4 regions of the Geodermatophilus sp. SYSU D00814 genome follow, and region 1 is predicted to be linked to each of the others. Evidence: riboswitches for the same ligand, from Rfam matches in the RefSeq annotation. Region 1 holds a riboswitch; each other region holds the start of a gene.
The links. A riboswitch is a leader RNA that binds a small molecule or an ion and turns the genes downstream of it on or off. The one in region 1 is predicted to bind cyclic di-AMP.
Positions count from the first base shown of each region.

Region 2: linked by a shared signal. The riboswitch ahead of ACI780_RS21630 (C40 family peptidase) and the one ahead of ACI780_RS10825 (hypothetical protein) in region 1 are both predicted to bind cyclic di-AMP.
Region 3: linked by a shared signal. The riboswitch ahead of ACI780_RS15865 (C40 family peptidase) and the one ahead of ACI780_RS10825 (hypothetical protein) in region 1 are both predicted to bind cyclic di-AMP.
Region 4: linked by a shared signal. The riboswitch ahead of ACI780_RS13075 (transglycosylase family protein) and the one ahead of ACI780_RS10825 (hypothetical protein) in region 1 are both predicted to bind cyclic di-AMP.

Region 1 covers NZ_JBJGYP010000011.1:113,918-121,075, reverse strand. Annotated here, with positions in the region: gene ACI780_RS10835 (S1 family peptidase) at 1-298, shown strand, start outside; RNA gene rnpB (RNase P RNA component class A) at 419-828, opposite strand; cyclic di-AMP (ydaO/yuaA leader) riboswitch at 1,032-1,192, shown strand; gene ACI780_RS10825 (hypothetical protein) at 1,467-2,099, shown strand; gene ACI780_RS10820 (PIG-L deacetylase family protein) at 2,176-2,898, opposite strand; gene ACI780_RS10815 (DUF1203 domain-containing protein) at 2,948-3,448, opposite strand; gene ACI780_RS10810 (DoxX family protein) at 3,522-3,881, opposite strand; gene ACI780_RS10805 (sulfite exporter TauE/SafE family protein) at 3,906-4,661, shown strand; gene ACI780_RS10800 (ArsB/NhaD family transporter) at 4,682-4,972, shown strand; gene nadA (quinolinate synthase NadA) at 5,041-6,072, opposite strand; gene ACI780_RS10790 (dihydrofolate reductase family protein) at 6,176-6,766, opposite strand; gene ACI780_RS10785 (ABC transporter substrate-binding protein) at 6,912-7,158, shown strand, end outside.
Region 2 covers NZ_JBJGYP010000038.1:15,966-23,123, forward strand. Annotated here, with positions in the region: gene ACI780_RS21615 (DEDD exonuclease domain-containing protein) at 1-185, opposite strand, end outside; gene ACI780_RS21620 (D-alanyl-D-alanine carboxypeptidase family protein) at 387-2,126, shown strand; gene ACI780_RS21625 (hypothetical protein) at 2,233-2,508, shown strand; cyclic di-AMP (ydaO/yuaA leader) riboswitch at 2,668-2,846, shown strand; gene ACI780_RS21630 (C40 family peptidase) at 2,863-4,113, shown strand; gene ACI780_RS21635 (M48 family metalloprotease) at 4,275-5,558, shown strand; gene ACI780_RS21640 (glycosyltransferase family 4 protein) at 5,555-6,679, shown strand; gene ACI780_RS21645 (AMP-dependent synthetase/ligase) at 6,730-7,158, opposite strand, start outside.
Region 3 covers NZ_JBJGYP010000019.1:32,508-39,665, forward strand. Annotated here, with positions in the region: gene ACI780_RS15845 (DUF3253 domain-containing protein) at 1-118, opposite strand, end outside; gene ACI780_RS15850 (hypothetical protein) at 172-690, shown strand; gene ACI780_RS15855 (serine hydrolase domain-containing protein) at 719-2,050, opposite strand; gene ACI780_RS15860 (DUF3817 domain-containing protein) at 2,066-2,383, opposite strand; gene ACI780_RS15865 (C40 family peptidase) at 2,541-3,665, opposite strand; cyclic di-AMP (ydaO/yuaA leader) riboswitch at 3,673-3,809, opposite strand; gene ACI780_RS15870 (hypothetical protein) at 4,001-4,222, shown strand; partial or broken gene ACI780_RS15875 (YhjD/YihY/BrkB family envelope integrity protein) at 4,327-5,100, shown strand; gene ACI780_RS15880 (transglycosylase domain-containing protein) at 5,124-7,158, opposite strand, start outside.
Region 4 covers NZ_JBJGYP010000014.1:129,564-136,721, reverse strand. Annotated here, with positions in the region: gene ACI780_RS13100 (DUF6841 family protein) at 1-137, opposite strand, end outside; gene ACI780_RS13095 (1,4-dihydroxy-2-naphthoate polyprenyltransferase) at 163-1,035, opposite strand; gene menE (o-succinylbenzoate--CoA ligase) at 1,035-2,174, opposite strand; gene ACI780_RS13085 (o-succinylbenzoate synthase) at 2,216-3,175, shown strand; gene menD (2-succinyl-5-enolpyruvyl-6-hydroxy-3-cyclohexene-1-carboxylic-acid synthase) at 3,172-4,851, shown strand; cyclic di-AMP (ydaO/yuaA leader) riboswitch at 5,135-5,305, shown strand; gene ACI780_RS13075 (transglycosylase family protein) at 5,310-6,428, shown strand; gene ACI780_RS13070 (nucleotidyltransferase domain-containing protein) at 6,493-7,158, opposite strand, start outside.

The sequences.
Region 1 (7,158 bases):
GGACATCGCCATGACACTGCTCGGATTTCGCGACTATGCGACACTGCAAGAACACCTTGACCCCGGCTTGGGGACGATCCTCACGAATCTCGGCCCATTCGAACGGACGATGCTGAAGATGCTGCAATCCGGCGAAGTGGACCTCCACCATCCCGACTTCACGGGTGCGGTGCCAGAGATCCAGGCGAAGACTTACGATCTCGTCAATGCTCTCATCACCGAAGGCTGGGCCCGCTGGGCACGCGACTACCGCCTGACCCTCACACAGGTCGGGCGCGCTGGCTTGAACGACATCTGAATGACGAGATCGACGTGACGCGGAGTGCTCCAATGAGAACGAGCCACTCTGCGCCTGGCTTGTCATCCGGGAGCTGCAGTCAACGTACTCATAGTGCGTCCAGGGCGTAGCGGAGGACGACGGACGAGTCGGCCTGTACGCCGGGTTCTGTCCTCGGGCGCCTCGCGGCCTCCCGATGGGCGGTCATCCATCTAGGCCCGCCGTTGCCGGCGGGCTCGAGCGGTCCACCCGCAGGCCTCGGGCGGGCAGCCCTCGAACGCCTGCGCGGGACGCCGGCCGGTCACCCGTCCGCCGTCCCTTCTCGACCTTGCTCCGGGTGGGGTTTACCGAGCCACACCGGTCACCCGGTGTGCGGTGGTCTCTTACACCGCCGTTTCACCCTTACCAGCGCGAACGCTGGCGGTCTGTTCTCTGTGGCACTGTCCCGCGGGTCACCCCGGGTCGCTGTTGGCGACCACCCTGCCCTATGGAGCCCGGACGTTCCTCGGCGACGGGGTCTCCCCCGCCGACGCGACCGCCCGGCCGACTCGTCCGTCGTGCCGGTCAGTCTACGGGGCCACCCGACGGGGTTCCGCGACGTCCCGTTGCCACCGACACGCGCAGCGCGACGCGACACGCCGTCGGCCACCTGCCAACTCCTCCAGTTCACCGCCCTGGAGTTGGCACGAGTGCACAAGCCCTCTACGGTTTGCCGCGTCCGGCCGGTCGTCGAGTCCCCCGACCGGGGGAACCGCGCCGGATGCCGCCGAGTCGGGGCCACGCCCGTGGACCCGAACCGGGGACCCACCGCACCACTGGGGTGAGTCCCGCCTCCCGAGCCCCGCTCGGGGGCGGGTAGGGCGCATCCCCGCCCGAACCCGTCAGCTGACCCGGTAGGCGGCCACGGGAGAAAGGGAGATCTGCACCGAGGTGCGCCGCAGTGGCGCCTCGCCCTCGCGCGCCTCGCCCTCCAGACACCACCGCCGCGACCCGCCCGCACGCCGGCCGGTCGCCGCGTGGACGAGCACGGACCCGACGGTTCCCGCGTCGGCCCTGCCCTCCGGGGCACGGCCTCCACGTGGGGCCCGACGGCGCCTGTCCGTCCCCCCCGGTTCCCCCTCATCCGCGACGGGGTCCCGCCGCGTCCCAGCGGCGTCCCCGCGGACCATCGTCAGGAGTTCTCTTCACCATGCCCTCGAACACCCACCGCCGCACCGGCGTCCGCCGGACCCTGACCGTCGGCGCCTTCGCCGTCGTCTTCGGCCTCGCCGGGCAGTCCGTCGCCCAGGCCCAGGACTGGGACCGGGGCCGGGACTGGGACCGCGGCTGGGACCGCTGGGACCGGACGGCGGCCACCGCCCAGGCCGAGGCCCCCGCACCCGAGGCGGCTCCCGCCCCGGCCCCCGCTCCCGCGGTCCCGGCAGGGGCGGCGGCGCCGGCGCCGGCCGTCTCGCTGCCCGTCTCGACCGACCTGAGCGGCAAGCCGACCCCGACCTCGACCGCGTACAGCGCGTGGGCCGAGCACGTCCGCCCCGTCGTCGCCGACGTCACCGCGACCCACGGGGTCTCCACGGTCCTCACCCGGCCCGGCCACTCCCCCACCCAGCAGCTCGCCGCGGACTTCATGGTCTACGCCGACTCCGCCAAGGGTGACGCCGTCGCCCAGTACGTGATCGACAACGCCGAGCAGTTCGGCGTCGAGTACGTCATCTGGAAGCAGCGGATCTTCATCATCGGCGGCTCCGGCTGGCAGGCGATGGAGGACCGCGGGTCGATCACCGCCAACCACTACGACCACGTGCACGTCAGCTTCAACCCCTGACCGGCGCAGGACGCGGCCCCGAGCCCCCCGGGGCCGCGTCCTCGTCCTCCCCGTGCGGCGAGAGCCCCGACGACGGTCAGCCGGCGTAGAGCGTGAACCCGGTCAGCCGGCGCCCGGCGTCGTCGGCCGGGGTCGCCGACTCGACCTGCCGCCGCGCCTGCTCCTCGACCGGGTCGTCCGACAGCGCCTGCAGGTAGCGGCGGTGCTCGGCGAGCGAGGCCACCGCCCGGTCGACGACGCCGGTGACGTCGACGGTGTGCGTCACCCCCACCGGCGTGGAGACGGCGGTCCACCGCACGCCCCGCCACGGCTCCGGGTCGGCGAGCTCGGGGAAGATCCACTCGTTCGCCGCGTCGCCCACGGCGTCGACGGCCGAGCGGCCCAGCGCGCGGTGGTCGGCGCTGTTCCAGTAGGCAGGGGCCACGCCCGGCGGCGTCCACGTCTCCCCGAAGTGCAGGGTGACCACCAGCTCCGGGCGGTGCCGGCGGACCGCCGCGGCCAGCGACCGCCGCAGGTCCAGCCCCTCGGTGAGCCGTCCGTCGGGGTGGCCGAGGAACTCCACCACCGACACCCCCACCGCCGCCGCGGCCGCCCGCTGCTCCCGCTCGCGCAGGGGCCCGGCGGCCTCCGGCGGCAGCCCGGCGATGCCGGCCTCCCCGCTGGTGGCCAGCACGTAGCGGACGTCGCGCCCGGCGGCGGTCCAGGCGGCGACGGCGGCCGCGCAGCCGTACTCGACGTCGTCGGGGTGGGCGACGACGACCAGCGCGCGTTCCCAGTCGTCGGGCAGCGGTTCGACCATCCCGGCAGTCTGCCCGGGTCGACCGCGGCCGGGGCGACGCGCGCGGGGGTCAGCGGCCGGCCGCGCGCACCCGGTAGGTGAAGCACTGCTCGGCCAGGGCGCGCACGTGGACCTCGTGCACCACCGGGTCGGCGAGCAGCTCCTGGAGGGAGTCCTCGACGTCCTCGCCCTCGGGGACGACCCGGATCGCCGAGTAGTCCAGCGACCCGTCCTCCCGGTACCCGCGCAGCACGCGCGGCCCCTGCCGCAACTCCGGGGGCAGTCCGGAGGTCTCGGCCCACCCCTCGCACGGCCGGGCGTGCACGAACACCGGACCCACCTCCCGCCACGGGGACCGCCCGCGCAGCGGGGCGTGGGCGACGAGCCAGACCTCGTCGTCCGGGCGGGCGCGGCGCAGGCAGCACCGCAGCGGGACCCCCGCCGCGTCGGGCCACGGCACCGGGACGTTGCCCTCGGTGTCCCGCCCGCTGCGCCGGATCCCGTCGAGCTCCGCGGGGTCGATGGCGTGCACGGTGAGCACGGGAGCGGGCTGCACGGGCGTCGTCGTCATGCCTCCACGGTCGTCGTCGCCGGGCCCGTGGTCCGGCGGGAATCGGACACCGCAGGGACCTCCGGCGCCGGTGTCAGCGCCCGCGGGCCACGCGCAGCGCCGCACCGACCAGTGGCACCTGCAGCGGCAGCCGCACGAGCCCGGCGGCCAGCAGGGCCGGCCGGCCGCGGGCCACCCGCAGGTGGTGCAGGTGCGCGGGCACGAAGGACGTCAGCAGCGCGGCGGCCACCCAGCCGCCGACGCGCCGGGTGGGCGGCGCGGTGAGCAGCGCCGCGGCGGCCCGCTCGGCGACGCCGCTCGCGAGCACCCAGGCACGGGCGTCCCCGAGCTCGGGCGGGACCAGCCACTCGTAGGTCCGCGGCCGCAGGAGGTGCAGCACGCCGGACCCGCCCAGGGCGGCGGCGAGCCAGGTCGCGGGGGCGGGCGGTCGCACGGGGTCACCGTAGGCTCCGGCTCCGTGTCCGCCGCCGACCTCCTCATCGCCGCGGCGGTCGCCCTGAGCGCCGGCGTGATCAACTCCATCGCCGGCGGCGGCTCCCTGGTGCTGTTCCCCACGCTGGTGGCGCTGGGGCTGCCGACGGTCGCGGCCAACGTGACCAACTCGGTGGCGCAGTGGCCGGGCTACCTCGGCGGGATGGCCGGGTTCCGCCGCGAGTACACCGGCCAGGGCCGGCGGATGGCCCGCCTCGGCGCGGTGTCGGTGCTCGGCGGGGCGGCGGGCAGCGTGCTCCTGTTGACCACGCCGAGCGAGGCCTTCGACGTCGTCGTCCCGGTGCTGGTGCTGCTGGCCAGCCTGCTGCTGGCGGTGCAGCCGCTGCTCACCCGGCGGCTGCCCGACCGCGACGACGACGCCGCCGCGCGCGACCCGTGGTGGCTGTACGTGGCGCTGTTCCTCGCCACCGTCTACGGCGGCTACTTCGGCGGGGCGCTCGGGGTGATCCTCGTCGGCGTCCTCGGGACCGCGCTGCACCGGTTGCAACTGGCCAACGCGCTCAAGTCGGCGCTGTCCGCGGTGACCGCGACGGTGACCCTCGTCGTCTTCGGGCTCTTCGGGCCGGTCGCCTGGCCCGTGGTCGCCGTCGCGGCCCCGGCCAGCCTGGTGGGCGGCTTCGCCGGCGCCCGGATCGCCGAGCGCATCCCCGCGACGCCGCTGCGCGTGCTGATCGTCGTCTTCGGCGTCGGGGTGTCGGTCTACCTGTTCACCCGGATCTGACCCCGGTCGCGCTGCTCACCGTGGCGGTGGTCACCGCGGTGCTGGCCAACCTGGTCGACAACCTGCCGGCGACCCTGGCGCTGCTGCCGGTGGCCGCCGCCGTCGGCCCGGGTGCGGTGCTGGCCGTGCTGATCGGCGTGGACGTCGGCCCGAACCTGACCTACACCGGGTCGCTGGCCGACCTGCTGTGGCGCCGGGTGCTGGGGGCCGGTGCACCGACCGCGGGCCGGTTCGCCGCGGTCGGCCTGGCGACCGTGCCGCTGACCCTGACCGCGGCCACCCTCGCCCTCTGGCTCGCCCTCCAGTGGTGAGGTGCTGTAACGGCCCCGCTGCAGGGTCCGATCGCGAGCCTGCGAGCGATGGGGGGCAGCGGGGTCCTTCACTCGCCGCCGCGGCCGGGCTCGCCGATGGCGATCATCGCCTCGACGGCGCGGCGGGCGCGGGCGGCGGTGTCGGGGTCGACGTCGATCGCGCCCTCGCCGGTGCGCAGCGTGTGCAGCAGCTTCTCCGGCGTGATCATCTTCATGTAGCGGCAGGCGGCGCGGTCGTTCATCGGGATGAACGCCGTCCCGGAGTTGAGCGAGCGCAGCTGGTGCAGGATGCCCACCTCGGTGGCCACCAGGACCTGGCCCGACGTCGTGCGCGCCGCCGCCTCGACCATCCCGCCGGTGGACAGCACGCGGGTGCGGTCGGCCGGCAGGTCACCGTGGCTGACCAGGTCGAGCACGGAGGTGGTGCAGCCGCACTCGGGGTGCACGAGGATCTCCGCGTCGGGGTGCGCGGCGACCCGGGCGCGCACGTCGGCCGGGCTGATGCCGGCGTGCACGTGGCACTCCCCCGCCCACACGTGGATGTCGTCCCGCCCGGTGACGCGCTTGACGTGCGCGCCGAGGAACTGGTCGGGGCAGAAGAGGATCTCGCGGTCCTCGGGGATCGACCGGATGACGTCGGCGGCGTTGGACGAGGTGCAGCAGATGTCGGTCTCGGCCTTCACCGCGGCGGTGGTGTTGACGTAGCTGACGACGACGGCGCCGGGGTGCTCCGCCTTCCACTCGCGCAGCTGCGCGGCGGTGATCGAGTCGGCGAGGGAGCACCCGGCGGCGTGGTCGGGCAGCAGCACCGTCTTGTCCGGCGAGAGGATCTTCGCCGTCTCGGCCATGAAGTGGACGCCGCAGAACACGATCTCGCGGGCGTCGGTCTGCGCGGCGACGCGGGACAGGTAGAGGGAGTCGCCGGTGAAGTGCGCGACGTCCTGGATCTCGGGCACCTGGTAGTTGTGCGCGAGCACGACCGCGCCGCGCTCGTCGGCCAGCCGGCGCACCTCGGCGGCCCAGGTCTCGAACTCGGCGGGCGACAGGGTGCGCTCGTCGCCGACGGCGGCGGTGGGGGCGGGCGCGGTGGTCGCGGTCACGGGGCTCCTCGCGGGGGGACGGGGCTCTCATGCTCCCTGCGGCGTCGCCGGCCGCGACGGCGGGGTGCCCGGTGCAACGCCCGGCGCCCCGGCCGGCTTCCCGTCAGCGGCGGACGTCGTAGACCAGGTGGGTCACCCGTGACCCCTGGACCACCACCGGGTCCTCGAACGCGATCTCCGGCGGCCCGCCGGTGCCGAAGTACGGCCTGCCCGACCCCAGGACGACCGGGACGAGGGCGAACACCACGCGGTCGACCAGGCCGGCCCGCAGCGCCTGCCCACCGACGTCCCCGGCGGTCACCGTGACGTCCCGGTCGCCGGCGAACGCCCTGGCCCGCTCGACCGCCGTCGCCACGTCGGGCACGAACGTGAACGGCGCCGTGCCGGCGTGCGGCCAGTCGTCGGCCGGCCGGTGGGTGACGACGAAGACGTGCTCGCCGCCGGGCGGCACGCCCTCCCACCCGTTGGTGAGGTCGAACAGCCGGCGGCCGCAGACCATCGCGGCCGTCCTCGCCACGTGCTCCCGCAGGAACCGCGCCGTCGGCTCGGTGACCCGGAAGGGCCGGTCCGGGTCGCTGAGGGGCACCTCGACGTCGCCGTTGCCGTACCAGTCGAACAGCGGGCCGGGCATGTCGTCGTCCCTGCCGACGTACCCGTCCAGCGACACCGCCGCGAACACGACCACCCTGCCCATCGCGATCCCTCCTCCTGGTCCGTGCGTGCAGGGAGGACCGCCGGCGGCTGCTCAACTCATCGGTTGACGACCGGACCCGGCCGTCCTGCAAGGGAGGCGCCCTAGGATCTGCGCGCCGACCCCACCCCGAGTCAAGGGACCCCCGATGCGCCGTCGTCCGCTCCCCCTCGTCCTGGCCGCCGCCACCACGCTGGCGCTGGCGGCCTGCGCCCCGCAGGAGGAGTCCACCGACGCCGGGTCCACCAGCGGCGGCGGGTCGGCGGCGACCGGCGCCTGCACCCCCGACGAGCTCGACACCCTCGAGCCGGGGACGCTGACCGTCGCCACCGACCAGCCCGCCTACGAGCCCTGGGTCGTCGACGACACCCCGGAGAACGGGGAGGGCTTCGAGT
Region 2 (7,158 bases), on a different contig from region 1:
TCCAGGTCGACCACGACGAAGGTGACGCCGGCCAGCGGGGTGCCGAGCTCGTCGATGGTGGTCTGGACCGGCGGCAGCGGCTCGTGCGGGGCCGGGCGGGAGCGGGGGAGCGGGCGGTCACCGTGGGCCGGTGCCTGTGCGTGTCGCGGCGACCGGGACCCGGCGCCGTCGGCGGGGAAGAGCACGGCGGGACGGTAGGCCGGGGGTCGGACAGTCCCGGGGAGGAGGGGGTCGCCGGCGGCCGACTCCGGGCGACGCGCCGGGCGACGCGCCGGGCCTCCGGACCCGGAGGGAGGAGCGGTGCGCGGAACGCTTGCGGGACGACGGCGGCGCGGACGACGATCCCCGGGCGGACCGTACGGTCCGGTCTCGCGGGGGGTGGTGCGGTGCGCCTGTGGTCCCGGTCGCGCGTGCAGCGCCGGGCCGCGCCCCTGACGCTGGTGACCGCGGCGGTGCTGGTGGCGCTGCCGCTCGCCGGACCGGCCGCCGCGACCCCCAGCGACCAGCCCGGGGGCACCAGCGGCGTCCTCGACAGCGAGGCCCTCGACCGCCTGCAGCAGCGGGCCGCCGAGGTGCAGGCCGACCTGCGGCAGCGGCAGACCGAGGTCGCGGCCGCGCAGCAGGCGCTGGCCGACGCGCAGGCCGGCGTCGACGCCGCCCGGGCCGCGGTGACCGCCGCGGAGGAGGAACTGGCGCGCCACCAGGACGACGTCGCCCGGTACGCCTCGGCGGCCTACCGCGACGGCGGCGCGTTCTCCCCGCTGAGCGTCCTGCTCTCCGGCGGCGACCCCGGCGACCTCGCCGCCGCGCTGGGCTACCTCGACGCCGTCGACGACCACGCCGCCGCGGTGGTGACCGCCGCGGAGCACCAGCGCCGGGCCGCCGTGGCCGAGCAGGCCGCCGCCGACGCCGCCCTCGCCGAGGCGCGGCAGCGGACCGACGCGCTCGGCGCCCAGGTCCGCGACCTCGAGGCGGCCGCGGACGCGGTCACCGGCGAGCTCGACGCCGCGCTGAGCGACGTCGACCGGCAGCTGTCGGACCTGCAGCAGCAGCAGCTCGACGTCAACCGGCAGACGGCGGCCAACTGGCGCGCCCACCTCGACCAGCTCGCCGCGGCGGGGGTGGCCTCGCCGCCGGCCGCGGACCTGCTCGACCCCGCGGGCGCCCTGCCGGCCGGGCTGGTGCCGGTCGGGTCCGCGTCGGGGGGCGCCCAGCGCGGTGCGGCGCAGTTCCCCCGCGAGCCGACGTCGCTGCTCGTGCTGCCGGCGCAGACGGTCGCCGCCGTCACCGCGGCCATGGACGCTCTGGGCCGGCCCTACGCGCCCGGGACGGCCGGCCCGGACTCGTGGGACTGCGGCTCGCTGGTCTCCACCGTCTACGGCTCGGCGGGGGTCGCCCTGCCCGCCGACCAGGCCGGTCTGTTCGCCGTCACCGTGCCGGTCGACCTCGCCGACGTCCTGCCCGGTGACCTGGTGTTCCTCGGGACGCCGGAGTCCGGCCTGGGCCACGTGGGCATCGCCCTGGACCGCGACACGATGCTGGCCGCCGACGCGCGGGCCGGCGCGGTCGTCGTCCGCCGGCTGCCGGCCGACGAGGTGCTGCACGTCGGGCGGCCGAGCCTGGGCACGCGCCCGGAGGAGCCCGCCCCGGGGCCGTCGGACGGCGCGCTGCGCGTCGAGTGCGGCAACACCGTGTACCCGCCGAGCTTCGACGGGGCCCGGGCCTGGGGCGGGTACCCCAACGGCCTCATCCCGCCGAGCGCGCTGTGCCCGCTGGGGGCCGGCGGGCACTCGCTGCGCTGCGACGCCGCCGCGGCCTACCGGGCGATGAGCGGGGCGTTCGCCGCGCAGTTCGGCGAGCCGATCTGCATCACCGACTCCTACCGGACCTACGCCGGGCAGGTCCGGCTCTACGGCGAGAAGCCGGCCCTGGCCGCGGTCCCGGGCACCAGCAACCACGGCTGGGGGCTGGCGGTCGACCTGTGCGGCGGCATCCAGACCTTCGACACCGCCCAGTACGCGTGGATGGTCGCCAACGCCGGCCGGTTCGGCTGGCTGCACCCCACCTGGGCCGATCCGGGCAACGGCCGCGAGGAGCCCTGGCACTGGGAGTACGCGGGCAGCTGACCGGGGACTGTCGGTGGCCGTCCCTAGCGTGCGCGGCGACCGACAGGCAGACCCGTCCCGGCCGCGACCCGTTCCCCGGGCGGCCGGGGCACCGGAGGGACAGGCCATGCTCATCGACTGCGACAGCTGCACCGCGCGCGGCACCGGGTGTGCCGACTGCGTCGTCACCGTCCTGCTCGGCGCGCCACCGGCACGGCGGGCCACCCCGCCGGTGTTCCTGCCGGTCCCGCCCGTCCCGGCCGCCGAGGACGCCGTCGTCGCCCGACCGGGTGTGCTGGTGGACCTCGACGACGTCGAGCGGCGTGCGGTGCGGGCGCTGGCCGAGGGCGGCCTGGTGCCTCCGCTGCGTCACCGCCCGGCCGGCCGGCGCCGCACCGGCTGAGCCGCAGGTGGACGCCGTGCGGGGTACACACCGGAGTGGCGTCGTGGCTCACTGTGCGTGTTCTCACAAACCGCAGGGGGCCCGTTTGTCACGACCTCACCACGTCCGTAGTGTGGCCGCGGCCGGCCGGGTGGTCGTCACCTCACGTGAGGTGACCTCGGCTGGTGACCGCCGAGTCGCCGGACGCCGCCTGCGGGTGTGCGCGAGGTGAGCCGGGGACCCACCGCAGCACTGGGGTGAGTTCTCGCGTGTCCCGGTCCACCGGGGCACGCGGATAGGGCACGTCTTCCCAGCCCGAACCCGTCAGCTAACTCGGTAGGCGGTTGCTGAGGAAGAAACGGAGAGCCGCCGCCCGTGGCGACCCCCCGCCCCTCCCTGGGGCATGCCCGCGCACAGTCCACCTCCTCCGCACCCGCGACCGCGCGCATCGCCGGTCCGCACCGCCCCTCCCGGCGCCGGCTCCTCGGCCGGGTCGCCCTCGCCGGCACCGCCGCCGCCCTGACCGTGACCCTGCTGCCCGGCACCGCGGTCGCCGACCCCGAGCGGGCCACCACCTCCGAGCAGGCCGCCGAGCTCGCCGCCGACGCCGGCCGCCGCCTCGAGGCGGTCAGCGAGCGGGTCAACGAGGCCCGGGAGGTGCTCGCCCAGCAGCAGGCCGCCGCCGAGGCCGCCGACCGCGCCCTCGCCGACGCGCAGGCGCAGCTGCAGGCCCTCGACGGGCAGATCCGCGAGGTCGCCCGCAGCGCCTACACCAGCAGCAACGACACCTTCGCCCAGCTGGACCTGCTGATGACCAGCGACTCCGCCGAGGACTTCGTCAGCTCGCTGGCCACCCTCGACCGCATCGCCGGTCACACCACCGACGTCCTCGCCCGGGTCGGCGAGGCCGCTGCGGCGGCGGAGCAGGCCCAGCGCGACGCCGACGCCGCCGAGGCCGAGGCGGAGGCCACGCTCGGCGACCTCACCGCCCAGGAGCAGCGGCTCGAGGACGACATCGTCGACTACCGGGCCCAGTTCGACGCGCTCACCGAGGCCGAGCGGCAGGCGGCCCTGGCCGCCCAGGCCGGCGCCGCGGCCGCAGCGGCCGAGGCTGCAGCGGCCGAGGCCGCCTCAGCCGGTGCCTCCGCCGGTGCCTCCGCCGCCGAGGCGCCGGCCGCGCCGGCCGGCGGGGCGCCCGCCGCGGCCGCTCCGGCCGCCGCCGCGCCGGCGGCCGCCGCCCCGGCCCCGGCGGTCTCCGCGTCCGGCGGGGGTAGCGGCGCCGCACAGACGGCGGTGCAGACGGCGCTCGCGCAGGTCGGTGACCCCTACGTGTGGGGGGCCGGCGGGCCGGACGCGTTCGACTGCTCGGGCCTGACCCAGTACGCCTACGCGGCCGCCGGGATCAGCCTCCCGCACTCCAGCAAGATGCAGTCGCAGATGGGCACCGCGGTCTCCCGCTCGGAGCTGCAGCCGGGTGACCTGATCTTCTACTACAGCCCGGTCAGCCACGTCTCGATGTACATCGGCAACGGGCAGATGGTGCACGCCTCCACCTCCGGCGTGCCGGTGAAGGTGGTCTCCGTCGACTCGATGGGCGGCATCACCGCCATGCGCCGCATCGCCTGACAACGGACCACCCTTCCCCCCACGCCTCGCAGGCTCGGCGCGGGCCCCTGAAGGGTGGCCGTTCCAGCACGTCGCCAGGGCCGGCGACCCGGTGGGTCGCCGGCCCTTGTCGTCCCACGGGCCCGGACGGCCGGGGGGCCCGCACGCCTAGGATCGGCGGGGTGAGCTGGGCGGGCGGGTCGGGGACCCGCCGGGCGGCCCTGCTCGTCGCGGCCGTGCTGGGCACGGCGTTCGTGGTCGTCGTCGCCGTCCGCACCCCCTGGGCGCCGCTGCCCACCCCGCCCGGGGGCGCGACCCCGCTCAGTGCCGACGCCGGCCTGCCGGCCGAGGCGGTGCGCCGGGCCGAGGCGTTCGTCGCCGCCATCCGTCCGGCCTCGCTCACCGGCCTGGTCCTCGGGCTCGCCGTCTCGGCGGTGCTCGGTCTCACCCGCCTGGGCAGCCGGCTGGTCACCGCCGTGGGCCGCCTCGTCGGCCGCCGCCGGTCCCTGACGGTGCTCCTCGGCACGGTCGTGCTGGTCGTCCTCGGCCGGCTGGTCACGCTGCCGCTGTCGGGGTACGGGGAGGTCGTCCGGCACCGCTACGGGCTGTCGACCCGGTCGTGGCCGCTGTGGCTGCGCGACGTCGCCCTCTCCACCGCCATCGACGCCGGCCTGACCGCGCTCGCCCTGCTCGCCCTGGTGACCCTCGCCCGCCGGGCGCCGCGCACCTGGTGGGCGTGGGCCGCGGCCGGCGCGGCGGGCCTCGTGGTCGCCGGCTCCTTCCTCTACCCGGTGGTCATCGAGCCGGCGTTCAACCGGTTCGAGTCGCTGCCGGCGAGCCCGCTGCGCACCGACCTGCTGGAGCTGGCCGAGGCCAGCGGCAACCCGGTCCAGGACGTCCTCGTCGCCGACGCCTCCCGCCGGACGACGTCGCTGAACGCCTACGTCTCCGGCTTCGGCTCCACCCGCCGCGTCGTCGTCTACGACACGCTGCTGGCCGAGGTGCCCGACGAGGAGATCGAGTCGATCGTCGCCCACGAGCTCGGGCACGTGGCCAATGACGACGTCCTCACCGGCACCCTGCTGGGCGCACTCGGCGCCGCCGCGGCGGTGGCGCTGCTGGGCTGGCTGCTGACCTGGACGCCGCTGCTGCGCCGCGCCGGCGCGGACTCGGCGGCCGACCCGCGCGTGGTGCCGCTGGTGCTGCTGCTGAGCGCCGTCGGGTCGCTGGTGGCCACGCCGGTGCAGAACCTGTTGTCGCGCCACGTGGAGGCCCGGGCCGACCTGTACGCCCTCGACCTCACCGGCGACGCGGCGGCGTTCGTCGCGGTGCAGCGGCGGCTGTCGGAGACCAACGTCTCCGACCCCAGCCCGCCGGCGGTGTGGCAGTGGTTCTTCGGCTCGCACCCGACACCGGCGGAGCGGGTCGCGATGGCGCAGGACTGGCTGCGGCTGGGCGAGCGGTGAGCCGCACGCTCGTCGTCACCAACGACTTCCCGCCGCGGCAGGGCGGCATCCAGACCTTCGTCGCCGCGCTGCTGGAACGCCGTCCGCCCGACTCGCTGGTCGTCCTCGCCTCCGGCTCCCCGGGCTGGCAGGCCCACGACGCGGGGCTGCCCTACCGGGTGGTCCGCCGCCCGACGGGGGTGCTCCTGCCCACCCCCGCCACCGCGCGCGCCGCCGCCGGGCTGGTCGCCGAGCACGGCTGCGACACCGCCTTCTTCGGTGCCGCCGCCCCGCTGGGCCTGCTCGCCCCCGGCCTGCGCGCGGCCGGGGTGCGGCACCTGGTGGGCGCCACGCACGGCCACGAGACGGGCTGGGTGGCGCTACCGGGTGCCCGGCAGCTCCTGCAGCGGATCGCCGGCGGCCTCGACGTGCTGACCTACATCAGCGACTACACCCGCAGCCGCCTGGAGCCGGCCCTCGGCGGGCGCACCCAGCTCGCGCAGCTCTCACCCGGCGTCGACGTCGACCGGTTCGGCCCGGCCGCCGACGGGACCGCGGTGCGCCGCCGGTACGGGCTGGGGGAGGGGCCGGTGGTGGTCTGCGTGTCCCGGCTGGTGCGCCGCAAGGGGCAGGACGTGCTGGTGGCGGCGTGGCCGCGGGTGCTGCAGCGCCACCCGGGCGCCCGGCTGCTGCTGGTCGGCGGGGGACCCGACGAGACGCGACTGCGGCGGGCGGTGACCGCGCGCGAGCTGCAGGCGTCGGTCGTGTTCACCGGCGCGGTGCCGACGGCGCAGCTGCCCGGGCACTACGCCGCCGGCGACGTGTTCGCGATGCCCTGCCGCACCCGCCGCGGCGGCCTCGACGTCGAGGGGCTGGGGATGGTGTACCTGGAGGCCGCGGCGTGCGGCCTGCCTGTGGTGGCCGGCACCTCCGGCGGGGCGCCGGAGGCGGTCCGCGACGGCGAGACCGGCACCGTGGTCGGCGACCCGCGCTCGCCGGAGGCGGTGGCCGCCGCGGTCACCGCGCTGCTCGACGACCCCGCACGGGCCCGGGCGATGGGCGCGGCCGGGCGGGCGTGGGTCGAGCGCCGCTGGTCCTGGACGACGATCGCCGCCACCTTCGCCGGGCTGCTCGAGCCCTGAGACGCCGCGGGCCCCCTCCCGCGGTGGGAGGGGGCCCGCCGGGCGTTCGACTAGCGGGTGTAGAGGGCCTCGACCTCGGCGTCGAACTCCTTGACGACCACCGAGCGCTTGAGCTTGAGGCTCGGGGTCAGCATCCCGTTCTCCTCGGTGAAGTCCGTGGCCAGCACCCGGTACTTCTTGATCGCCTCGGCCTGCGAGACGGCCTTGTTCGCGTCGGCGACCGCGGCGTCGAGCTCGGCCCGGACGTCGGGGTCGTCGACGAGCCGGTCGATCGGGGTGTCGGCCGGCTTGCCCTTGGACTCCAGCCACAGCGGCAGCGCCTCGGCGTCGAGGGTGATCAGCGCGGCGATGAAGGGCCGCTGGTCGCCGACGACGATGCACTGGCTGACCAGCCGGTGGGCGCGCAGCCGGTCCTCGAGGACGGCGGGGGCGACGTTCTTGCCGCCGGCGGTCACCAGGATCTCCTTCTTGCGCCCGGT
Region 3 (7,158 bases), on a different contig from region 1:
GCCAGCCCTGCGGGTCGACGGCGCGGGCGGCCTCCGAGGGGCAGATCGTGGCGCCGGGCGCGCGGGCGTCGAGCAGCGCGCCGATCGCCCGCTCGAGGGCCGCGCCGACGTCGTCCACGTCCCCAGCATGCGCCGTTTGCGCTGGTGAGCGCGACGGGTAGGGCGCCGTCCATGGCGAAGCGCACCCCCGTGGGGACGTTCGGCAAGGGCAAGCGGGGCATCAGCACCCTCGGCTGGGCGCTGCGCGGCGCGGCGGCGGGGGCGGCGGGGTCGACCGCGCTCAACGCCGTCACCTACCTCGACATGACCGTCCGCGGCCGGGGCACCAGCTCCACGCCCGAGGAGACGGTGGAGCGGCTCGCCGAGAAGGCGCACGTGCCGATCCCGGGCGACGAGGAGCACCGGCAGAACCGGGTCCAGGGCCTCGGGCCGATCACCGGGCTGGTGGCCGGCGTCGGCGTGGGGGTCGGCGTCGGGCTGCTGCGGGCGTCGGGCTTCCGGTCGCAGCCGCTGGTGGGCACGCTGCTCACCACGCTCGCGGTGCTGGTGGCCGCCAACGGGCCGATGACGGTGCTGGGCGTCACCGACCCGCGCACGTGGTCGGCGGCCGACTGGGCCGCCGACGTGGTGCCGCACCTGGCCTACGGCGCCGTCGTCAAGACCACCATGGACGCCTTCGACCGCCCGTAGACGCGTGCGCTTCCGCGGAAGTGCACGGTCAGGGGGCGGTCCAGCCCCGGGGGTCGACGCCGCCGGGCACGGGGGCGGCGGGGTCGTAGGGCTCGCGGGTGAACACGAACGTGCCCAGGTCGAGGTGGTCGGGGGCGATCCGCAGCGTCTCACCGGCGTAGTAGCCGTCCAGCCCGAGCCACGTGCCGTCGTCGCAGCGGCGGAACCGGCTGGCCCGCCCGGCCCGCCCCGGCAGCGGCCCGAGGTGCAGCAGCCCGCCGGGCACCGCTCGCAGGGCCAGTGGCGCCGGCCCCCAGTACCAGACGCCGAGCTGCTCGAGCGGCACCGGCGAACCGGCCGGGCGCCACGGCTCGACCACCTGCGGCTCGGCGGCCCGCAGGTCGGCGAGCAGGCCCGGGACCAGCGCCGAGTCCAGCCCGCTGGTGGTGTTGGCGAGCGACACCCCGCCGGTGCCCTCCTCGCGGTCGACGAAGACCCCGGCGAGGAACCCCGGCATCGAGCCGCCGTGGCCGGTGAGCGTGCGGCCGTCGACCCGCAGCACCTGCAGCCCCAGCCCGTACGCCGACCAGGCCGGTGAGGAGGGGTCGACGCCGGCCGGCACCGCCATCTCCTCCAGCGTGGCCGGGGAGAGCACGTCGCCGGTGTCGCCGAGCAGGAAGGCGGCGAAGCGGGCGAGGTCGGCGAGGGACGCCCACAGCTGGCCGGCGGCGGCCATGACCCCGGCGTGGTGCTCGGGCTCGGGCAGGACGACGTCGGCCCACGGGTGCACGGCGTACCCCTGCGCGGCGCGGCCCGACGGGCGCGGCGTCGTCCGGGCCATGCCCAGCGGCGCGAGCACCTCGCCGGTGACGACGTCGTCCCACGGCCGGCCGCGCAGCCGCGCCACCAGCTCGCCGAGCAGGCCGAAGCCGAGGTTGGAGTAGTGGAAGCGCCGGGCCTCGCCCAGGACGACGTCGCCGCCGGTGAGCGCGAGGTCGGCCAGCGAGCCGCCGGGCACCCGCTCCCACCAGCCGCCGGGGCTCTCGGCGGACGCGCCGGCCAGGTGCGACAGCAGCTGCCCGATCGACCGGTCGCCCAGCGGCGTGCCGGGGACGTGCCGGTCCAGCGGGTCGTCCAGGCCCAGCCGGCCCTCGTCGCGCAGCCGCAGCACCGCGACCGCGGTGACCGTCTTGCTGATCGAGCCGAGCCGGTACTGGACGTCGGTGTGCGGCTCGGCGACGTCGCCGCGCCCGGCCGACCACGCCAGCCCGCCGTCGCGGACGACGCCGGCGACCAGGCTCGGCGCCCGGCCGTCGCGCTGGGCGCGGGCGGTGCGGGCCAGCAGGGTGCGGGCGGTGGCGGGCAGCACGGGCTCGGGCATGCCCGGAACGGTAGGTCAGGCCCGCGCGGGTGCCGCGAGCCTCCCGGTGCGGCCGGCCCAGCGCTCGAACACCACGGTGGCCAGCGGCGGGATCGAGGCGGCGAGCGCGAGCAGCGTCGTCCACGGCGACCAGCGCAGCACCCGGGACGCGACCAGCGCGACGGCGACGTAGGCGACGAACACCGCGCCGTGGACCGGGCCGAACACCTGCACGCCGACCTCGGAGGTCTCCGGCACGTACTTGACGTACATGCCGGCGAGCAGGCCCACCCAGGACAGCGCCTCGGCGACGGCGACGACGCGGAAGGCGGTGGCGACGGTGCGGGGGTTCATCGGTACGCGGTCCTCAGGCGTCGGCGGCAGCTCCGCAGGGACCAACGCGGCAGCCGGTCCCCCGGCTCCCCGTCCCGCTGTGACGCCGGTGACGTGCCGGAGCGGCCGCCCTCCAGGGTCCCGCGCCGAGCGTGCGAGGCGGGGGGAGGGTGGTCCTTCAGCCGATGCGGCGGGCTCCGGAGTAGCTGCCCATCGAGTCGATGCTGGCCACCTTGACGACGTCGCCGGAGGTCGGCGCGTGGACCATCTGGCCGTTGCCGATGTAGATGCCCACGTGGCTGACCGGGCTGTAGAAGAAGACCAGGTCACCGGGCTGCAGGTCGGCCTTCGACACCGCGGTGCCCATCTGCGACTGCATCTTGCTGGAGTGCGGGAGGCTGATCCCGGCGGCCTGGAAGGCGTACTGCGTCAGGCCGGAGCAGTCGAACGAGCCCGGCCCGGCGGCCGCCCACACGTAGGGCTTGCCGCGCTGGGCCATGGCGGTGGCGACGACGGTGCCGGCGACGCCGCTGGCCGGGGCCGGGGCCGCGGCCGGCGCGGAGGACGCGGTGGGGGCCTCCTCGGCGGCGGGCTCCTCGCGGTCCTCGTCGCGGCTGGCCCGCTGGTCCCCGGCGGCGTGCGCGGCGGCGGCGGCCTCGAGCGCGGCGCGCTGCTCCTCGGCGCTGAGCCGGGAGAAGTCGGCCTGGTAGGCGGCGATCTGGCCCTCGAGGTCGGCCTGCTGGGCGGCCACGGCGTCGTACTGGCGCTGGGCCTCGGCGGCGGCCTCGGCGGCCGCGGTCTGCGCGGCGGTGGCGGTCTCGGTGGCCGCGACGGCCTGGCCGAGCAGCTCGCCCTGGTAGCCGGCGACGCCCTGCAGGAGGCTGACGCGGTTGACGAACTCGTCGGCGTCCTCGCTGGTCATGAGCGCCTGGAACGAGCCCATGCCGTCGCCGGTGTAGGCCGACCGGGCGATCCCGACGACCTGCCGGCGGGCGGTGTCGACCTCGGCCTGCGCCTGGGCGAGGGACGCGGCGGCGGCCTCGGCCGCGGCCTGCTGGGCGGCCAGTGCCTCCCGGGCCTCGTTGAACTGCTCGGTGACGACCTCGAGGTCGTGCCCGCGGGCGGCCACCAGCTGCGCGGCCTCGGCCGCCGTGGTGGGCTCCTCGGCCAGGGCCGCGGACGGGACGACCCCCACGCCGACGCCGAGACCGAGGGCCCCGGCGAGGACGAGGGCGGCGCGGCGGCCGGGCCGGCGGTGCGGGCGGCCGGTCGCGCCGGGGACGGACGTGCGCAGGGACGCCACGCGGTGGTTCTCCTCTTCCCAGGCCGCCTACCGGGTTAGCTGACGGGTTCGGGCGTGGACTCGCCCGGCGCGTGCGGACACGCGCTGCACCCCAGGACTGCGATGGGTCCCCGGCCCGGCGCACCCGAGGGGCGCACCGGCTCGACGGCGTCCTCGGGGTGTCACCCAGGTCAGTGACGGAGCGCCCCGTTGGACACACACAGAGTAAGGGGCGTGACGGACCCGTGACAATCACCGCGGTGTAATCACATCGGTGACGTTCCGTGGTGGTGCGGCTACGGACACGCGGGACCCCGCCCGTTTGACCGGCCGCCGGGGCGTGTAGGAGTCAGGGCATGTCCTCCTCCACGCGGATGCGCCTGGCCCGGCCGCTCGTCGTGCTCGCGCTGCTCGGCTCCCTCACCGCCTGCGGCGACAACACCGACTTCTCCCGCGGGCCCACCAACTGCGACGCCAGCGGCGAGAACGCCAGCAACGAGAACGACGCCAGCTGCCAGGAGACCGGCCCGAATCCCGGCAACGACGCGCCGACCACCGACGACAGCTCCGAGGACTGAGCACCGCACCGGCGCCACTCCGACGGGCGCGCGCCCGCGGGGGCTGGTGCCATGAGCGGGTGACTCCGGAACGCAGGTGGACCGCGGCCCGCCTGCGCGCCGAGGTGCACACCCTGCTGCGCGGGGCCCAGCGGCTGCTGCGCGGCCGCGACCTCGCCCTCATCTCCGCCGGCCTGACCTTCTACGCGGGCATCGCGGTGGTGCCGCTGCTGCTGGTCGCCGTACGGCTGACCGCTCTGGTGACCTCGGCGGAGGAGGTGCGGGCGCTCACCGCGCGGCTGACCGAGCTGCTGCCCACGCCGCTGGGCGCCCCGGAGGCGGTCGAGCGGCTGGTCGAGGCCGGCACCCACCTCGACCTGCTGGGCTTCGTCCTGGCGCTGGTCCCGCTGACCTTCTACGGCGAGGGGCTGCGCCGCGCGCTGCTGCGCTTCAGCCAGCGCCGGGAGAACCTGACCGGCTGGCGCGGCCGGCTGCTCACCCTGCCGCTGGTCGTCGCCACGCCGCTGCTGCTCTACCCGCTGCTGCTGGCCGCCCGGGTGATGGCCGACCTGGCCCGCGAGGACGGCGTCGGGGCGGCACTGGGCCGCTTCGCCGTCGGCTACTACACCGTGCTGTTCGTCCTGACCGTGCCGGTGCTGTGGGGGTTCGGCGTCGTCTCGGGCGGCCAGCTGCGCTGGGGTGCGCTGACCAGCGGGGCGCTGTTCACCGCGGCCTGCCTGTCGGGCTTCCTGCAGGGCTTCGTGGTGTTCCTGTCCCTGCCGCTGGACCTGGGTGCCCCCTTCGGCGGCCTGGTCGTCGTCGGGGCGGTGGTCGCCGTCGGCCTGTGGCTGTTCCTGCTGCACCTGGTGCTGCTGGCCGGGTGGCTGCTCACCCAGTCACTCGACGAGCGGCTCGGCCGCCGTCACGCGGCCGGCGCCCCGCCCCACTCCGGGGGGACCTGGGGCGGGGCGGGTGGAGGCGGCGCCGCGGGCGCGGGCTCCGCGGGCGCCGTGGGGGGCACCTCCGGCTCGGGTCCCGGCTCGGGGACGGGCACCGTCGGCACCTCGGGCTCCGGTGCGGGCGCCTCCGGCACCGGGGCCGGCTCGGGCGCCGGCGCCTCGGGGGCCGGTTCGGGCTCGGGCGCCGGGAGGGGTGCGGGGTCGGGCTCCGGCTCGACGTAGTCGCTGCCGTTGCTCACCAGGATCGACACGACCTGGCCGGGCACCGCACGGGCACCGCGCGGCGGGCTGGTGCCGAGGAAGGTGCCGGCCGCCTCGTCGCTGTCGACCCGCAGCGTCTGCGGGGTGAACCCGGCCTCGCGCAGCGCCCGCTCGCAGGCGCGCACGCCGCCGCAGCCGGGCACCGGGCGGGTGTTGCCGTTCTGCACCGTCTCGTCGGCCGGCGGGAACTCCCCGCTCCCCCGGGCGGTGAGGACCGGCTCCATCGCGTCGTGCCAGATCGTGGCGCCCTTGCCGCCGCCGAACCCGCCGACGTCCTCGTTCTGCTTGGGGTTGAGCACCATGACGCTCGCGGTGATCTCGGGCGTGTAGCCGACGAAGGCCACCGAGTAGTTGTCCTGCGACGTGCCGGTCTTGCCGGCGATCTGGTGCCCGCGGACGTAGGCGCGCGACCCGGTCTGCCCCGGGTTCCCGGGCTCGACGTCCTTGCGCAGCATCTGGTTCATCGTCGTGGCCACGCCCGGCGGGATGGCCTCGGGCGTGCACCGGTCCCCCACCGGCAGCGGCTCGCCGTCGGCACCGACGGCCGGCTGTCCGGTGGCGTCGAGGACGGCGGTCACCGGGACGACGTCGCACTGGGTGCCGTTCGCGGCGAACGTGGAGTACGCGCTGGCCAGCGCCAGCGGGCTGGTGGCCTCGGCGCCGAAGGTGAACGAGCCGCGGTTCTCGTCGATGATCTGCTGCGGCAGCTCCGGCGGGCTGAACTGGAACAGGCCCGCCGCCTCGGCCATCCGCACCGGCTCCTCGACGCTGCCGAGGGCGTCCTCGAGCGCGAGGAAGTAGGTGTTGGAGGACTGGTAGAGCGCCGTCTCCAGGTCCAGCGTCGAGCGGTACCGGCCGGCGTTGCGCACGCAGTACCGGCCGTCGGTGTCACGGCCCTGGCAGGGGCCGCTGTAGACCCGGGAGACGTAGGGGTCGGGGGCGTTGAGCGTGTAGTAGGACGAGTAGCCGCGGGCCAGGGCGGCGGCGGCCACGAAGACCTTGTACGTCGAGCCCGAGCCCTGGCTGGCCGCCACGTTGAGGTTGAAGGACTCCTGCGTCGGGTCGGTCCGGTCGTAGCCGAAGGTCCGGTTGACGCTCATCGCCAGCAGGTGGCCGGTGCCCGGCTCGACGGCGGTGAACATGCCGGCCAGCGAGTCCTCCCGCGGCAGGGTGCGCAGCACCGCGGCGTCGCCGGCGCGCTGCAGCTCGACGTCGAGCGTCGTCTGGACGACGTAGCCGCCGCCGTCGAGCTGCTCCTGGGTCATCCCCAGCTCCTGGATCAGGTACCGCTGCACGAAGTCGCAGACGAACGGCCCGACGCTGGCCTCGACGCAGCCCCGCGGCGGAGCCGGCCCCGGCGCCAGCCCCAGCGGCTCGGCCTGCGCGGCGGCGGCCTCCTCGGGGGTGATCCGCCCCTGCTCGGCCATCCGCGACAGGACCTCGTCGCGGCGGGCGGTGGCGGCCTCGGGGTCGGTGAACGGGTCGTCCTCGGTGGGGCTCTGCACCAGGCCCGCCAGCAGCGCGGCCTGCGGAAGGGTGAGCGCGGCGGCGTCGACGCCGAAGAACGCGCGCGCGGCGGGCTGCACGCCGTAGGCGTTGGAGCCGAAGTAGACGGTGTTGAGGTAGCGGGTGAGGATCTCGTCCTTGGTCTGCTCGTCCTCGATCGCCAGGGCCAGGCGGGCCTCGCGCAGCTTGCGGCCCACCGTCTGCTCGGTGGCCGCCGCCCGCTCCTCCGGG
Region 4 (7,158 bases), on a different contig from region 1:
CCCGCGTCGCTGCTGAGCACCAGCGGCACGCCGTAGTGGGCGAGCAGCCGGGACACGTCGTCGGTGTCCCCGCGCCCCAGCGCGGCGAAGTCGGCCAGGTAGGCCGCGAACCAGCTCCCGAACCCGGGCTCGCCCATGCCGCGAGTGTGGCGGCAGGGACGGTCAGCCCGACAGGGCGAGCCCGGCGGCCAGCAGCACACCGGTGACCAGGGTGAGCAGCCCGGTGGCCTGCAGCGCGGCGATCAGCGCCGGCCCGCGGCCGCCGGAGAGCACCACCCGCGACGGCGGCAGCGCCAGCGGCGCGGCGGCCAGCGCGAGCAGCGCCCAGGGCCGCCCCACCCCGATGGCGACGACGACGGCGAACGCGCCGGCCAGCAGCCCGACGTAGAGCAGCCGGGTCCGCGTGTCCCCGAGCAGCACCGCCAGCGTCCGCTTGCCGACGACGGCGTCCCCGGCGACGTCGCGCAGGTTGTTGACCACCAGCAGCGCCACCGACAGCAGCCCGACCGGCACCGCGGCGGCGACGGCGAGCCCCTCGACCCGGCCGGTCTGCGCGAACGTCGTCCCGGCGACGGCGACCAGGCCGAAGAACACGAAGACGAACACCTCGCCCAGCGCCCGGTACCCGTAGGGCAGCGGCCCGCCGGTGTAGGTCCACGCCGCGGCGATGCACACCGCGCCGACGGCGACCAGCCACCAGCTCGACAGCGCCGCGAGCGCCAGCCCCGCCACGCCCGCGACGGCGAAGGCGAGCAGCGCGGCGACGAGCACCTGCCGGGCCGGCGCCGCGCCCGAGCCGACCAGCCGCATCGGCCCCACCCGGTCGGCGTCGGTGCCGCGCTTCCCGTCGGAGTAGTCGTTGGCGTAGTTGACGGCCACCTGCAGGGCGAGCGCGACCAGCAGGGCCAGCAGAGCGGGGACCGGCCGGAACCCGTCGAGAGCGGCGGCCGCGCCGGTGCCCACGAGCACCGGTGCGAGCGCGGCGGGCAGCGTGCGGGGCCGGGCACCGGCCACCCACTGCGCGGCGGTGGCCACTAGCGGTCCCCGCCGCCGAGCCGGGCCGCGACCCGGCGGCGGTCGGGCTTGCCGGTGTGCAGGGTGGGCACGGCGTCGACCAGGTGCAGCTCGCGCGGGGCGGCGGGGCCGCCCAGCCGCTCGGTGACCCAGGGCCGGAGCGCGGCGAGGTCGGGCGCGGCGCCGGGCGCGGGCACGACGGCGGCCACCACCCGCTGCCCCCACTCCGCGTCGGGCCGGCCGAAGACGACGGCGTCGGCGACCTCGGGGTGCGCGCGCAGCACGCCCTCGACCGCCTGCGGCGCGACGTTCACCCCACCGGTCACCACGACGTCGTCGAGCCGGCCGGTGACGGTCAGCCGCCCGTCGGGCCCGGTCGTCCCGGCGTCGCGGGTGCGGAACTCCCCGCCGGCGAAGGCCGCCGCCGTCGCCTGCGGGTCGCGGCGGTAGCCGAGCGCCAGCACGGGGCCGGCGATCGCGATCCCGTCGTCGTCGACGCGGACCCGGACGCCGTCGAGGGGGAGGCCGTCGTAGACGCAGCCGCCGGAGGTCTCGGTCATCCCGTAGGTGGTGACCACGGCGACCCCGGCGGCCCGGGCGCGCGCCAGCAGGTCCGGGTCGGTGGCCGCGCCGCCGACGAGGACGGCGTCGAAGGCGCGCAGCGCGCCGGGTTCGGCGTCCAGGTACCGGCGCAGCTGGGTGGGGACCAGCGCGGTGCAGCGGCGGCCGGCGGGCAGCCGCGCGACCGCGCCGGCCAGGGGCTCGCCGGGGCCGAGGACGACCGGGACGGTGCCGCCGACCACCGAGCGGACCAGCACCTGCAGCCCGGCGACCGCGGAGACCGGCAGCGCCAGCAGCCAGGTGCCGGGCCCGCCGAGGCGGTCGAGGGTCGCGGTCGCCGAGGCCGTGAGCGCCGCGGCCGGCAGCAGCACGCCGCGCCCGCCGCCGGTGGACCCCGACGTGACGACGACGACGTCGGCGCCGTCCTCCAGGGGCTCCTCCGGCGCGAGGACCGCGCGGGCGGCAGCGGCGGCGGGGCCGGCCGGCAGGACGGCGAGCGGTGCGCTGCCGGCCAGGGCCGCGCGGACGGCGGGCAGCACGGTGCGCAGCACGTCGTCGGGCCCGTCGGGCGCGGGGAGGACGGTCAGCTGCCGGGGCACGTCGAACCAGGGTACGAGGCGCGCGATCTACGCTGGCGGGCGTGATCACCCCCGCCGGTCTCCCCGAGGGGATCGACCGGCCGGCGGTGTGGTCGGTGCCCATGCGCACCCGCTTCCGCGGCATCGACGTCCGCGACGGCGTCCTGGTGCGCGGCCCGGCCGGCTGGGGGGAGTTCTCCCCGTTCTGGGACTACGGCGTCCTGGAGAGCCGTCGGTGGTGGGCCGCCGCGGCCGAGGCCGCGCTGACCGGCTGGCCGGCGCCGGTGCGCGACGCCGTGCCGGTCAACGTCACCGTGCCCGCGGTCGACGCCGGGCGCGCGCACGCGATCGTCACCGCCTCGGGCTGCCGGACGGCGAAGGTGAAGGTGGCCGAGCCCGGGCAGACCGCGGCCGACGACCTCGCGCGGGTCGAGGCCGTCCGCGACGCGCTCGGCCCCGGCGGCGCGGTCCGCGTCGACGCCAACGCCGCCTGGGACGTGGACACCGCGGTGGCGCGCATCCGCCACCTGGACCGGGTGGGCCTGGAGTACGTCGAGCAGCCGTGCGCGACCGTCGAGGAGCTGGCCGCGCTCCGCCGGCGCACCGACGTCCGGATCGCCGGCGACGAGGTCCTCCGCCGCGCCGACGACCCGCTCGCGGTCGACCTGCGCGAGGCCTGCGACGTCGTCGTCCTCAAGGTGCAGCCGCTCGGCGGGGTGCGGGCGGCGCTGCGCGTCGCCGAGGCGCACGGCCTGCCGTGCGTCGTCTCCTCGGCGCTGGAGTCCTCGGTGGGCCTCGCCGCCGGCGTCGCGCTGGCCGCGGCACTGCCGGAGCTGCCCTTCGCCTGCGGCCTGGCCACCGGGGCCCTCCTCGGCGGCGACGTGACGAGCGAGCCGCTGCGGCCGGTCGACGGCGTCCTGCCGGTGCGCCCGGTGACCCCCGACCGGCTGGCCGACGTGGCGGCGTCCCCGGAGGTGACCGGGCGCTGGGCCGACCGGCTGGCCGCGGTGCTGGCCGCGTGAACCCCTCCACCGCGCTGGCCCGCGTGCTGGTCGACGAGCTCCTCCGCGGCGGGGTCCGCGACGCCGTCGTCGCGCCCGGCTCGCGCTCGGCGCCGGTCGCCCTGGCGTTCGCCGCGGCCGAGCGCGCCGGCGCCCTGCGGCTGCACGTGCGCATCGACGAGCGGACGGCGTCCTTCCTCGCCCTGGGCCTCGCCCGCGCCTCCGGCCGGCCGGTGCCGGTGCTCACCACCTCCGGGACGGCGACCGCGCACCTGCACGCCGCGGTGCTCGAGGCCGACGTCAGCGGCGTCCCGCTGCTCGCGCTCACCGCCGACCGCCCGCCGGAGCTGCGGTCCACCGGCGCCAACCAGACGATCGAGCAGCCCGGCCTCTACGGCGGCGCGGTGCGCTGGGCCGCCGACGTCGGCGTGCCCGAGGCCGGCCGCGAGGCCGCGCAGAACCGGTACTGGCGCTCGGTGGTGTCCCGGGCGCTGCTCGCGGCCACCGGCACCCTGTCCGGGGACCCCGGACCGGTCCAGCTGAACCTGCCCTTCCGCGACCCGCTGCTGCCCGAGGAGGAGCCCGGTCCGCTGACCGGCCCGTGGGCCGGTCGCGCCGACGGCGCCCCGTGGACCGCCGGTGTCCCCGCGCCCGCCGCGCCCGGTCCGATCGGCGACGGCCCGCGCACCCTCGTGGTCGCCGGCGACGGGCCCGGTGCCGCGGGCCGCGCGTGGGCGGCCGGCGCCGCTGCCGCCGGCTGGCCGGTGGTCGCCGAGCCCAGCGGCGGGGCGTGGACCGGCGACGCCGTCCGCGGCGGGGCGCTGCTGCTCGGCGTGCCCTCCTGGCTCGACGCGCACCGTCCCGACCGGGTCGTGGTGGTCGGCCGGCCCACGCTGTCGCGGCCGGTGTCGGCGCTGCTGGCCGACCCGCGGGTACGGGTGGAGACGGTGACGGCGACCCCGCGGTGGCCCGACGCCGGCCGGTCGAGCGCGCTGGTCGGCCGCGCCGCCCCGCCCGCGGGCCCACCGTCGGACCCCGGCTGGGCCGCGGCCTGGACCGGGGCCGCCGCCCGGGTCGGCGCCGCCGTCGACGCGCTGCTCGACGCCGCGCCGGCCCCCACCGCTGCCCGGCTGGCCCGCGACGTCGTCGCCGCGCTGCCGGCCGGGGCGCTGCTGGTGCTGGGCTCCTCGACGCCGGTGCGCGACGTCGACCGGCTCGCCGTCCCGCGCGGCGACGTCACGGTGCTGGCCAACCGGGGCGTGGCCGGCATCGACGGCACGGTCTCCACCGCGGTCGGGGCGGCGCTGGCCTCCGGCGGCCCCGCGGTGGCCCTGCTGGGCGACCTGACCTTCCTGCACGACCTGCAGGGGCTGCTGACCGGCGAGGGCGAGCCGCGCCCGGACCTGACCCTCGTCGTGCCGGACAACGACGGCGGCGGGATCTTCGCCCAGCTCGAGCCCGGCCGGCCGGCGTACGCGCGCGACTACCGGCGGGTGTTCGGGACGCCGCACGGGCGCGACCTGGCAGCGGTCGCGCAGGCGCTGGGCTGGGCCACCACGCGGGTCACCGCGCCCGGCGAGCTGCCCGACGCCCTGGCGCCGGGCGGGCCGGGAGTGGTCGTCGTCGGCACCGACCAGCGCGCCGAGGCCGACCTCGCCGTCGCCCTCCGCGAGGCCGCGGCCCGCGCTCTCGGCTGAGCCCTCCGGCGCCCGCCCGGGCCGCCCGTCGTCGGCCGGCGCCGGTGTGGTCCTGCTCGCACTGCCCGCCCGGCGGCGTCCGGCGGCGCACCGCGGCGCCTCGCCGCTGACCTGGGCATCCGGGGTGCACCCGGGGGTGGGCAGGGCGCCTCAGATACCCCGCGCGTCCCACCGCTAACGGAATGTGACCGGCGACACAACGACAGTTGCCATGACGATATGTAACGTTTTGGCTGCGCTCGGCCAATCGGAGCGCGGCGCCGGTCCGCCAAACCCTGCCCACCGGTCGCCCACACCAACACCCAGGGCAGGGGTGGGGGAACCACTTCCGGCGCGCGACGGCCTACGGGGGCCTGTCCTGACGCGCGCCTCGGGGTGAAGCCGCGACACCGCGGCCGGGCACCGATCGCCCGAACCCGACAGCTCACCTCGCCGGCGGTGATCGGGAGATCATCACCATGCCCAAGCACCGCGCACCCCGCTACGTCCGCACCAAGAAGGTCATCGCCCGGGCCCCTGTCGTCGCCGGCGCCACCGCCGTCGGCCTCGGCGTCCTGAGCGCCCCCGCCTCCGCCTCCGCCTCCGAGACGCACGACTGGTCCGGTGTGGCCGAGTGCGAGTCCAGCGGCAACTGGAGCATCAACACCGGCAACGGCTACTACGGCGGCCTGCAGTTCAGCCAGTCCACCTGGGCCGGCTTCGGCGGCACCGAGCTCGCCGCGCGCGCCGACCTCGCCACCCCCGCCGAGCAGGTCCAGATCGCCGAGCGCGTCCTGGCCGGCCAGGGCATCGGCGCCTGGCCGCACTGCGGCGCGTTCCTGGCCGACGGCACCACCGCGGCCGCCGCCGAGGCGCCCGCCCCGGCCGCCACTGCCGAGGCGCCCGCCCCCGCTGCGGCTCCCGCCGAGCAGCCCGCGGCCGCCCCGGCCGACGACGCCACCGAGGACTACACGGTCCGCTGGGGCGACACCGTCAAGAAGATCGCCGACGCCCACCAGCAGAGCTGGCGCGAGCTGTACCAGCGCAACGTCGACGTCATCGGCGGCGACCCGAACCGGATCTACCCGGGCCAGGTGCTCGCCGTCAGCGGTGCGGCCCCCGCCGCCGAGGCCCCCGCGGCCGCCGCTCCGGCCCCGGCCGCCACCGCCGGCGAGTCCGCCCCGGCCGCCGAGGTCGCGCCGATCGCCGCGGCCGCGCCGCAGGTCGCGAACGCCATCGCCACCATCACCAACACCGCCGGCGCCGTGAAGCCGGTCGCCCAGGCCGCCGCCGACGTCGTCGTCAGCAACGTGCCGGGCGCCGCCGACATCACCATCGGCGGCACGCGGGGCAGCGCCGTCGACCCGAACGGGCACCCCTCGGGCCTGGCGCTGGACTACATGGTCATGTCCGACGCCGCCCTCGGCGACGCGATCGCCCAGTACCACATCGACCACTGGGACGAGCTCGGCGTGGAGTACGTGATCTGGCAGCAGCGGATCCTGACCTCGCCCGATGGCGCGTGGAAGGCGATGGAGGACCGCGGCAGCGTGACCGCGAACCACTTCGACCACGTGCACGTGAACTACGCGGGCTGACCTCCCGCCACCCCCGACGAGGGCCCCGGCCGCTGCCCAGCGGCCGGGGCTCTCGTCGTCCCGGTCAGCGGCCGAGGGCGGCCCAGTACGCCAGGTACGACCGGTGCAGCCAGCCGTCGACCCAGGCGCGGTCGGGCCGGGCGGGTACCGCCGGACTGTCGCGCAGTGCGGCCAGCCGCGCCTCGGCGTCGTCGACGGCCGCGACCACCTCGGCCAGCGGCACCTCGCCCCGGCGGACCCGGCGCAGGTACGCGCGGTCGGGCTCGGGCACCGGCAGCGTGATCCGGCCGGTGGTCAGCAGCTCCACGCCCTGCAGGCCCAGCCGCAGCGCGTGCATCGCGTACTTCACGTCGAAGCCGTGCGCGGCGACGAGCTCGGGCCGGTTCGGATGCGCGCCGGCCTGCCCGGTCATCGCCGCCCGCTGGCCCCGCAGGTAACCGAGGAACCGGTCGGCGGCCACGCGGGAGACGAACCGGTCGGCGTGCGCCACCAGCTCCGCGCCCGCGGCGTCGCGGACCACGACCTCCTCGTCGGGGACGAACAGCAGCAGCAGGACCGTCGGGTTGCCGCCCAGGGCCAGCCGGGCCCACTTGCGGGCCGAGTAGACGACGACGTCGACGTCGCCGGCGCCCGACCGGTTGGCCAGCCCGCCGGGCCGGTCCCACGCGGTGTGCCGGTGGTACTGCTCGAAGGGCACGGTCTCGGTCGTCGCCAGGCCTGCGGGCACCCG